3 regions of the Cytobacillus sp. Hz8 genome follow, and region 3 is predicted to be linked to each of the others. Evidence: riboswitches for the same ligand, from Rfam matches in the RefSeq annotation. Region 3 holds a riboswitch; each other region holds the start of a gene.
The links. A riboswitch is a leader RNA that binds a small molecule or an ion and turns the genes downstream of it on or off. The one in region 3 is predicted to bind thiamine pyrophosphate.
Positions count from the first base shown of each region.

Region 1: another riboswitch for thiamine pyrophosphate. It lies ahead of thiM (hydroxyethylthiazole kinase); the one in region 3 lies ahead of thiT (energy-coupled thiamine transporter ThiT).
Region 2: another riboswitch for thiamine pyrophosphate. It lies ahead of ACE38V_RS02480 (ABC transporter substrate-binding protein); the one in region 3 lies ahead of thiT (energy-coupled thiamine transporter ThiT).

Region 1 covers NZ_JBHKFI010000012.1:25,820-29,099, reverse strand. The annotation lists gene thiE (thiamine phosphate synthase) at 1-345, opposite strand, end outside; gene thiD (bifunctional hydroxymethylpyrimidine kinase/phosphomethylpyrimidine kinase) at 332-1,162, opposite strand; gene thiM (hydroxyethylthiazole kinase) at 1,186-1,992, opposite strand; TPP riboswitch at 2,098-2,209, opposite strand; gene fabF (beta-ketoacyl-ACP synthase II) at 2,524-3,280, opposite strand, start outside.
Region 2 covers NZ_JBHKFI010000001.1:501,183-504,462, forward strand. The annotation lists gene ACE38V_RS02470 (ABC transporter permease) at 1-204, opposite strand, end outside; gene ACE38V_RS02475 (thiamine-binding protein) at 204-494, opposite strand; gene ACE38V_RS02480 (ABC transporter substrate-binding protein) at 507-1,502, opposite strand; TPP riboswitch at 1,573-1,685, opposite strand; gene ACE38V_RS02485 (nitroreductase family protein) at 1,855-2,487, shown strand; gene ACE38V_RS02490 (thermonuclease family protein) at 2,447-3,205, opposite strand.
Region 3 covers NZ_JBHKFI010000006.1:179,345-182,624, forward strand. The annotation lists gene ACE38V_RS10170 (DinB family protein) at 1-486, opposite strand, end outside; gene thiT (energy-coupled thiamine transporter ThiT) at 818-1,417, opposite strand; TPP riboswitch at 1,485-1,588, opposite strand; gene ACE38V_RS10180 (hypothetical protein) at 1,690-1,818, opposite strand; gene ACE38V_RS10185 (hypothetical protein) at 2,064-2,273, shown strand; gene ACE38V_RS10190 (alpha/beta hydrolase family protein) at 2,264-3,082, opposite strand; gene ACE38V_RS10195 (Fur-regulated basic protein FbpA) at 3,087-3,254, opposite strand.

The DNA of each region.
Region 1 (3,280 bases), on a different contig from region 3:
GCCAATGATTTTATTACCAACCCTCTTTCTTACAGACTCAATGGATTCATCCTCTTGCCCGATATGAACCCCGTCTGCACCAAGTGCTATCGCCAATTCAATATCATCATTCACAATAAATGGAATATGGTGTTCTCGACAGATTTGCTGTAGCTCTTTTGCAAGCTGGTATTTTTTACTTCCCGTGAAAGCTCCAATTCCTTTTTCCCTGTATTGGAAAAAGGTAATTCCTCCTTCAATCGCCGCCTTTAAAACCTCTGCAGGACGATGCTTACAATTAGGACTTCCTAATATCAAATAAACCTTTAATGCCTCTCTTAGCTCAAACTCATCATTTAACCTCATGATTCATTACCACCCTTTGATGATGCTGCTTTTTTCGGTAAGCCCAATGATTCGTTGGACCATGCCCCTGACCAATAAACAGCTGATCCTCAATGGCTGCTTGTATAAAGTCCTTCGCTGTTGCCACTGCTTTATGAACGTTTGCCCCTTTGGCTAACTCTGCCGTAATCGCTGCTGAAAAGGTACAACCTGTGCCATGGGTATTTTTGGTTCGCATTCTTTTACTCGTAAATGTCATGACATCTTGCCCATCAAACAATAGGTCCTCCGCTTTCTCTTGATTTTCTTCATGACCACCTTTTATCACGACATTTTTTGCTCCCAAAGCATGCAGTTTTTTTGCCGCAGTTAATTTTTCTTCATATGTATGGATCGACATATTCGTTAAAACCTCTGCCTCTGGAATGTTAGGAGTAATTACGTATGCAAGTGGCAACAAATATTGCTTTAATGCCGTCACTGCTTCTCGTTGCAGGAGCGATGCCCCTCCTTTTGCGATCATGACCGGGTCGACCACCACTTTCTCCCAATGATATTGCTCTATTTTATTTGAAACGGCTTGAATGATCTCTGCATTAAAGAGCATTCCTGTTTTTAAGGCATCTGTTCCCATGTCCTCTCCAATAGATTCTATTTGCTGATTGACAGCTTCATGGCTTAACGGATAAACGGCTTGAACCCCTAAGGTGTTTTGGGCCGTTACAGCAGTAATAGTACTCATCCCATACACCTCCAGCTCTTGAAAAGTTTTTAAATCGGCTTGAATCCCTGCACCGCCTCCGCTATCTGATCCTGCTATTGTTAATGCTTTCCTCATTATCCGCTCGCCCTTTCCACTAATTAAATCCTTTTATATGAACCAAATTGCTCCACATCTTCAGGAGAAACAAGTGCCAGTTGGTTAATAAATTCAATTTGAAAGCTCCCTGGTCCCTGATTTGCAATCTTTTCTGCAGCCTTTTCAGCAGCAATTCCATAGAAAACTAGTGCCGATAAGGCAGCTAATATGGAATCCTTCTCGACTCCAGAAAACGCCCCAATAACAGAGCTTAAGAGGCATCCCGTTCCTGTCACTTTTGTTAAAAGCGGATGTCCATTAGTCACTAGATAGGTCGTTTCTCCATCTGTTATCACATCCTCTTTTCCTGTTATAACGACAGTTGTTTTCAAGCTTCGTGCTGTCGCCTTAGCCAATCCAACAATATCTCCCTTTTGTTCTCCGGCATCCACACCCTTGATCTCCCAATTTTCTCCATAAACGTGAGCAATCTCTGCAGCATTTCCTCGTAAGATGGTTAGTTTCACTTCACTTATTATTTTTCTTGCCATCTCGGTCCGAAAAGAAGTGGCACCAGCCCCAACTGGATCTAAGATCACCGGAATCCCGCACTCTTTTGCTGCCTTTCCTGCGAGAATCATAGAGTTAACCACCTCTCGATTGAGCGTCCCAATATTCAAAACTACTGAACTAGCTATTTTCGCCATATCCGCTGCTTCTTCTGGAGCATAAGCCATAACAGGAGAAGCCCCAAGGGAAAGTAACCCATTTGCAGTAAAATTTGTAACGACCACATTGGTAATATTATGGACAAGCGGCTTGAGTTCTCGCACCCTTTGCACAATAGATCCTAAATCTTCTCTCTCCATCTCTTCATTCCCTCCAATTTCTTTTCATAAAAAGTGAGATACTCCTTAAAACGCAAAAATGCCAGATCCAATAAGGACCTGGCATTAAATAGTCAAAAATAAGTGATTCCCACTTGGCTACTTTCCTACGCTGGTATTGTCCAGATCAGGTCCAAAGGGTTAAAAAACTTAGCGTTTTTCTCTCAGCCTAATAATATAGGCACCCCTAGTAGATAAAATGTTATTTAATTTATATTTATAATAGTGGAATGATTTGTAGAAGTAAAGGATTTTTGTTTAATTCCATTAAGTATGATTACCCATAAACTATATGAAAGCATAGCTTCCGATATCCATCTTCTCCTCAGAAAACTCATCGTCCATTCCCTTAACAAGGTAGTTGTACCATAAAAGTCAGGATGAACATTTTACTCATTCGTTTTCTATTAAATTAATATATTTCCCATGCAGAGAATATTTTCGTAATTAAACCGAAAATAGTAGTTTCGTTGTATGAAAATAGAGATCTGTTTTTTTGAGAATTTCTTTCATTTATATATACTTTTTCAACACAATAGCTGAATTATGCCCTCCAAAGCCAAAGGAATTGGATAGGCCAATATTTAATGTTGTCTTACGTGCCCCATCTGACACATAATCTAAGTCACACTCTGAATCAGGTTTCTCTAAATTAATAGTTGGTGGAATAACTCCTGTTTCTAAACTCTTAACAAGCGCAATAGCTTCTACTCCACCTGCAGCGCCAAGCATATGGCCAAGCATTGATTTGTTGGCGGTAATGGGGATTTGATAGGCTCTTTCTCCAAATAACTGCTTGATTGCTAAAGTTTCTGAGATATCCCCAACCCCAGTACTTGTTGCATGTGCACTAATGACATCTATCTCATCTGTAGATAAAGCTGCCTTTGCTAATGCCTTTTTCATCGCTGTCAAAGCCCCTCTTCCTTCTGGATGAGAAGCCACCATATTATAAGCATCAGAGCTGGCTCCATATCCAATTACCTCAGCATAAATAGGTGCATTTCTTTTAATAGCATGTTCAAGTGATTCTAACACGAGAATTCCTGCTCCTTCACTCATAACAAAGCCATCCCGACTTTCATCAAATGGCCTACTAGCTGCAGTTGGATTCTCATTTCTTGTTGAAATCGCTTTGACATTTCCAAAGCTCGCTAAAGATATTCTGGTTACAGCCGCTTCAGAACCGCCTGCAATCATAATATCTGCATCATCATTGCGGATTGTATGAAATGCTTCGCCAATTGCTGTATTTCCAATAGAACAAGCT
Region 2 (3,280 bases), on a different contig from region 3:
TAATCCAAGCAATGATAATTTAATAGTAGACACTAAATGAGGAAGGAAGCTTGTCCAATCATTGATCCCTTCTAGAAATATGGCACTAGGTGATGGAAGCAGCCATCCTGGTACTTTTGCTAACCGAACCGCCAATTCCCAAATAATAAGAATAAGGAGGAGAACCATAAATGGTCTCCATCCTTTTCGAAGTAAACTCTTCATTATCGATATTTCTCCGTTAATTGATCCATTGTAATTCCCTCTGGTTGGTAAAGAATTTTTACTTGAGAAATCACGTTTGGACTTCCGATTTCAATCATACGTTGATTCATCTTCGTAATAATGGTAAAGAGCTGAGATAATTCTCCTTCCATGGTTGTTTCCAAAGGATGAACTTCATAGTTGACTCCTGAATCCTGAATGACTTTAATAGCTTCATCAACATATGGAATGACGTTTTCCCCGTTTTTTGTTTTTGGGATGATTTGAATACTTATAAGTGCATTTGCCATGTCTCTCGCTCCTTATTTTGGTAAAAATTCATTTGTGAAAGCTTTTTCTGAATCAAGCTTTTTCTCTAATAATCCATGATCATACATCCATGTTGCATAATTATCCCAAACCTCCTTGCTTTGATAGCCCCATTCCTTTGCATCATCTTGATATTTCGGAGAAAGCCATTCCTGACTTTTCTTTACAAGGTTTTCATTTAAATCAGGAGCTGCCTTAATTAAGATTTGCGCAGAGTCATCGGGATTCTTGATCGCATACTTATATCCTTTCGCTGCAGCTTTCATAAATGCTTTAACTGTTTCAGGTTTTTCCTTTATCATCTTTTCATTAGAGGTTAAAACAGGAGTGTAGTAATCTAACTTCTTAGAGTAATCTGTTAAATAAATCATGTTCAGTTTTTCGCCGCGAAGCTCTGATTCAATTCCTGTCCATCCATAATAAATCCATGCGAAATCAATATCTCTCTTAACTGCAGTAAAGAAATCGGTGTCCCCTATATTGATAATATCCACTTTCTTTACATCTGCATGTTCTTGTTCCATAAGTGAGGTGATGACGGACTTTTCAATAGGTGAACCCCAGCCACCGTATGTATGTCCTTCAAAATCTTTTGGGCTTTTAATATTTTTGGCAACAGGTGAAGCAAAACCAGATGTATTATGTTGAATGACAGCAGCAATCGATACTAAAGGAACTCCTTGAATCCTCGCTAGTGTAACACCTTCCTGATAACTCACTCCAAATTCAGCTTTACCAGAAGCGACTAATTGATCAGCACCAGCTTCTCCCGGTTGGATAATATCAACATCAAGTCCCTCTTGCTCGAAATATCCTTTAGCCTTTGCTACATAAAGACCTGTATGGTTCGTGTTTGGTGTCCAATCAAGAACGACAGTCACCTTTTTCAGTTCCTTTTTCTTTTCAGCTGATTTGTTTGACTGCTCTTTGCCGGTACATCCGCTTAATAATAGAAGAAGCGAAATGATGGCTAGACCTATTTTTTTCATGATAATCTTCCTTCCGTTAGTAAAAAATAAAAGCACCCAGGCAATGAACCTGGGCGCAAATAAATAAACATAAAATAACTGAATATGTTTCCTACGCTGGTCTCATCCAGATCAGGTTCAAAGGGTCTACATCTTATATGGATGTACTCTCAGCCAGCACAACTGGTTCCCCTAATATTCTTACCTATTCAATTAATTTCTATCTCATTATAGCAGATTTAATCCATTTGACTAGTAAGGATATGAATATTTGAAAGGAAAAGTCATTATTCTTGACGAATGATTATGGAAATAGTAAGATGCAACTGTACTTACTAAAAGTAAGCAGTTGACTAATAGGAGGTAAAAAAACATGACGACAGTAGCAAATAAAACTTTATCAGAAGTAATTAAAGAACGCCATTCTGTTAGAAAATATGATCCAGAGTTTATGATTTCAAAGGAAGAAATTGAAGCAATATTAAAAGAAGCAACACTTGCGCCATCATCCAGTAATCTTCAACCTTGGCGCTTTATCATTTTTCAAGACAAAAATATTAAAAAAGAACTAAAAGCCATTGCCTATAATCAAGAGCAAGTAGAGACATCCTCAGCTGTGATTGCAGTATTGGGGGATAAGGAAATGTATAAAAATGTAGAAAAGATCTATCATAGTGCATTTGAAGCAGGCTTTATGGATGAAGCCAATATGAACCGTTTGATTCAAAGTTCCAATAACACCTACCCAGCAGCTCCTGTTGAAGCACGCATAAATATTGCTTCTTTCGATGCCGGCTTAGTGACCATGCAGCTAACATTGATTGCTAAAGATAGAGGATATGATACAGTCATTATGGGTGGTTTTGACAAGAATCAATTTGTAGAAAAGTACAATGTAAATGAACGCTATTTTCCCATAGTTTTAATTGCTTTAGGAAAAGCTGCTCAAGATCCATTTAAATCAACTAGACTACCACTAGAAGACGTTGTTCTTGAATATAAATAATAATAACAAGGGAAGGCGCGGTATTTGCCTTCCCATTTCTATTTTGGTGCTCTAAAGCCGGCAGCTTCTGCTTCGTTTTTGGTACAAAACCATTTTCTGGTTTTGTTTGCTTATATGACGGAGAATCGGGGGTATGATAAATTTTTTCTCCACGCGAATTAATATTTCCTTTAATCTTGCATTTTTGATTAGGAATTTTTTCCTCGTTTTCTGCCTGTTTCTTTTCCTCAGTACGGTAATTTTCCAATGACCAAATTCCTATTTCTTTTTCTTGAGCCTTTTTTTGAATGGCCTTAAATTCATCGACGTATTTTGTATTTGATGCATATACAACGACTCGAGCTAATCCTTCTTCGAGCAGAGTTTCATTATACATTTTTCCATTGAGATAGACATAGGCTAATAATCTCCCATACTGATCACGTTCACTTACATCAAGCTCTAATTGAACCTGTTGATGTAGTAATGTTTTTTTTGTAAATGCAGATGCCTCTGGTCCAAATGGTTGTACTGGTTTAGTTGGATGCTTTGTCTCAGGAGTATCCACAAGAAGCATCCGAATTCGCTCTTCCTTTCCATTTGCAAGCTTTACATCTATCGTATCGCCATCAACGACATAAACGACTTTCCCTGTAAATCCTTTCGAGTCTGTTGCTTGTGAACATGCAACAAGCAGAATCAAGCATAAGAAAAACATCATTGTGATCTTTTTTTTCATTAGCAATAGTTCCTCCAATTCATGACTATGATATCAAGGATTTAATGAAATGGGGAGTTTTTTAATAAAATCATT
Region 3 (3,280 bases):
ATTAATTTTCTGCTTGATTTCTTCAATTTGTCTTATATGCCGTTGCTCGTGATAGCCGATAAATTCAACCACTTGCTTTAAGTTTAGCTGTCCAAAGGCAGGGTGTGGAATCGCTTTTTGTTTAAGGGACGATTCATCCGCATTACGAACCACTTCTATCAAAGCCTGGCGTGACTTTGATAATTTATTCACGACCTCTTCAAATGAATAAAATCGATCTTTAGGCTCAAGAAAAGACGGAGCCTTTAATTTTTTCTTTCTAATCACAGTTAAATGAACAGGCTTGTCTTCCACAGTAACTAATGAGCCGCCTTCAAGCTGATCTTTTATCGATCTTGTCATGACCCGCTCTAATAAAAATAAATGCATGAAGATCTGAGCTATACTCCAGTCCTCCACTTCCACCTTTACATTAAACTCCTGGTCGGTTAATCCCTGTATGCTAAGCAATAATTCTTCTCTCACATTCTGGATCTTTTCTATCATATACAACCACCTCCAAAATAGCCTTTCGTATAAATGTATGCAGGTTAAATTGATTTTTTCTTAATAAAAAAGAACCAGACTAACATTTATAGGTTTCAGGAAGAAATAATATTTACTCTGTTGTGGTTTGAAAAATGAAATCCAGTAATGTTTTTGCTATATTTCACAGCATTTTTTCCTTGCGCGCAAAAATATTCAATTGGGTACTTGAGGAGTAAACCTATATCATAAAAAAAATAATCTCCCTTGAGACAGTATCAACCAAAGAAAAAACACACGAATACAAAAAAGCCACTTCCCCAAATAATAGAGGAAGTGGCTTTGACTCACTTTATGACGCATGGCGATTAGATGTTTCTATTGGAAGTGCCTTTCTAATAAAAAGTCTTGAAGCAGAAGGAACAAGAATCACAAGGATAATAGAACAAAAAATTGCTGCACCAAGACCTGTTCCACCATTAACAATAAATGAGTACCATACTGGATTCATGCCTTTTGGCGCATATTGACCCCAGTAAATAAAACCAGCAAGAAAATGCCAAAAGTAACGAGCATAGCTGCCGACAAATGTCGCCGCAATCACATAGAGAACGAGGCGCTTTTTATCTTGATTGCGAATCGCATTTTGAATTGGCAGATAAAATAAACCGGCTGCCCCAATACAGGCAAATGCAATAAAATATTCAATAATCAGCTGCAAGGCTGAAAGCGGCTGAACATCCCCAACGGCAATTTGCAGTAATCCCCACAAAAACCCTGATAGAAAGCTAACCTTCACGCCCCAGCGAAAGGCGATGATCAGTATCGGCACCATTGCAAATGAAATGGATACAGCTGGTGTCAATTTAATAGATGGTAATAAATCGAGAATGAGTGCAAACGCTGCGAAAAAGGCTGCTTCAATCATGGCAATCAAGCTCAATTTCTTCATAAAAAATCTCCCCTTTTTGTTTTCAACGAAACCTCAAGGGGAGAATAATCTGCAAAACAAATAAACAAATGCAAACAATCCACATCCCTGCGCTAGCATTATCTAACAGGTTCATAGGGTCTGAACAGTCAAGCCGTTCACTCTCAGCAATTCGCTCCCCTTGTGGTTACGTTATTATGTTAATAAATACATTATATACCAACGCAAATTCATTTAAAAGGATAAATTTTAGGTTTCATGGTTTCAGCCAATCCATAAATAAAAGATCTTAATTACCAATCTTGAGTTTTTTCTAACAATTGATCAATTTCAAAGGTCAACAACATACCGTGAATATTTTCATCTTCTAAATCCATTGTCGACTCTAATAGTTTATCAATATCCGTATTGATTATTTCCATTATTATTTCCCCATCTCTTAAAACAAGTTTTTCAATCTATGATTTCACTTTGATTATAGAAACTATCTGACGATTATATAATATACTTCGAGCTTCTCTATATCTTTTTTGGGGGTTCACTTAATAATGAGGAAAACATCAGGTCAAGAGTTGCGTTTAGTATAAGTCAATATCGATACTAAAACTTCTCATTTGCAAATGATTCCTTTATAATAAAAGAAAAAATGGAAATAGGGGGTCATCTCATGGCTAAATCACAAGCAAAGAAGCTAAGAGCCAAACTGGTTCGAGAAGGGAAAAGAAATCCGGCTGACAACCGCAGTCCTTTTGTTTACACAGATATGCGAACAAGGAAAACTAAAACGAAAAAAGATTATTTATATCAAAAAAAACACAAGAATCATCTAACGGATAACGTAAAAGATGGTTCTTGTGTTTTTTATTGTTATGGTTGAATGTTGCGAAAGGAATTTGTTGCAATCTGTTGCTGCCTAGATAACCATTCTTTTGTAATATGAAGGAGTTCAACAAAATGTCCCCCATCAGAAAAAATATGGTTAGCCCCTTTTATCTCTTTTCTAATAACGGTTCCTTTCTCTCTATTTAAAAAGGATTGCTCGTATTTGGCACAGTAAGTAACAGGAATTTCCTCATCTGCCGTTCCATGAATAAGCAAAACATTTCCACTATATCCCTTTAGCTCAAAAAGGGGATGATATTTCTTCAATGATTGAAAATAGGAGTTTGTAAAATCATATCCTAAATAATTAATTTTATCCTTTGTTTCTAATGAGTCAACGTTCTTTTTCCCAATAATTAGTTCAATATCTTCAAAAGGTTGGCCTACTGCAGACCAAAGAATAAGATTTCTAATATTATTATCATGAATTGCCGTTAATAGCGCAGTTGCGCCGCCCAAGCTATGCCCTAATAGTGTTATATTGTCTTGTTCAATAAATGAAAGCGCACGTGCATATTGAATCACTGCTTGAGTTTGCTCAATCATCCCCGAAAGTCCGATTCCACCGTAAATTCCTGTGCTTTCCCCACATCCTGCATAATCAAAGCGAATTACAATGAACCCATCACGAACTAGCTCGTCTGCAGTCTTGACAAATAATCGATTCACACCAATTCGACTTCCAATAAAGCCATGACAGATAATAATCAGTGGATACCGTAGAAATGGGTTAAAATCATTTGGAAAATCCATCGATGCCATTAATTCTTCTTTTTCCCATTGAACATGAAAATGTTTACTCATTCACTTATTCCCCTTTTTGTATTTGAATAAATTTCTCCTTAAGTTTAATTTCATGATACACACTCTCTAAATCAGACAATGAAAGCTCAAATAGGTGTCGGTTTCCCTTTTTGTAAACACCTGATAGAAGGAGTTCGTGTATCAGCTGATCTTTTCGTTGTAATTCTTCCAACGTCCTTCTTCCTCCTTTATTCCGAT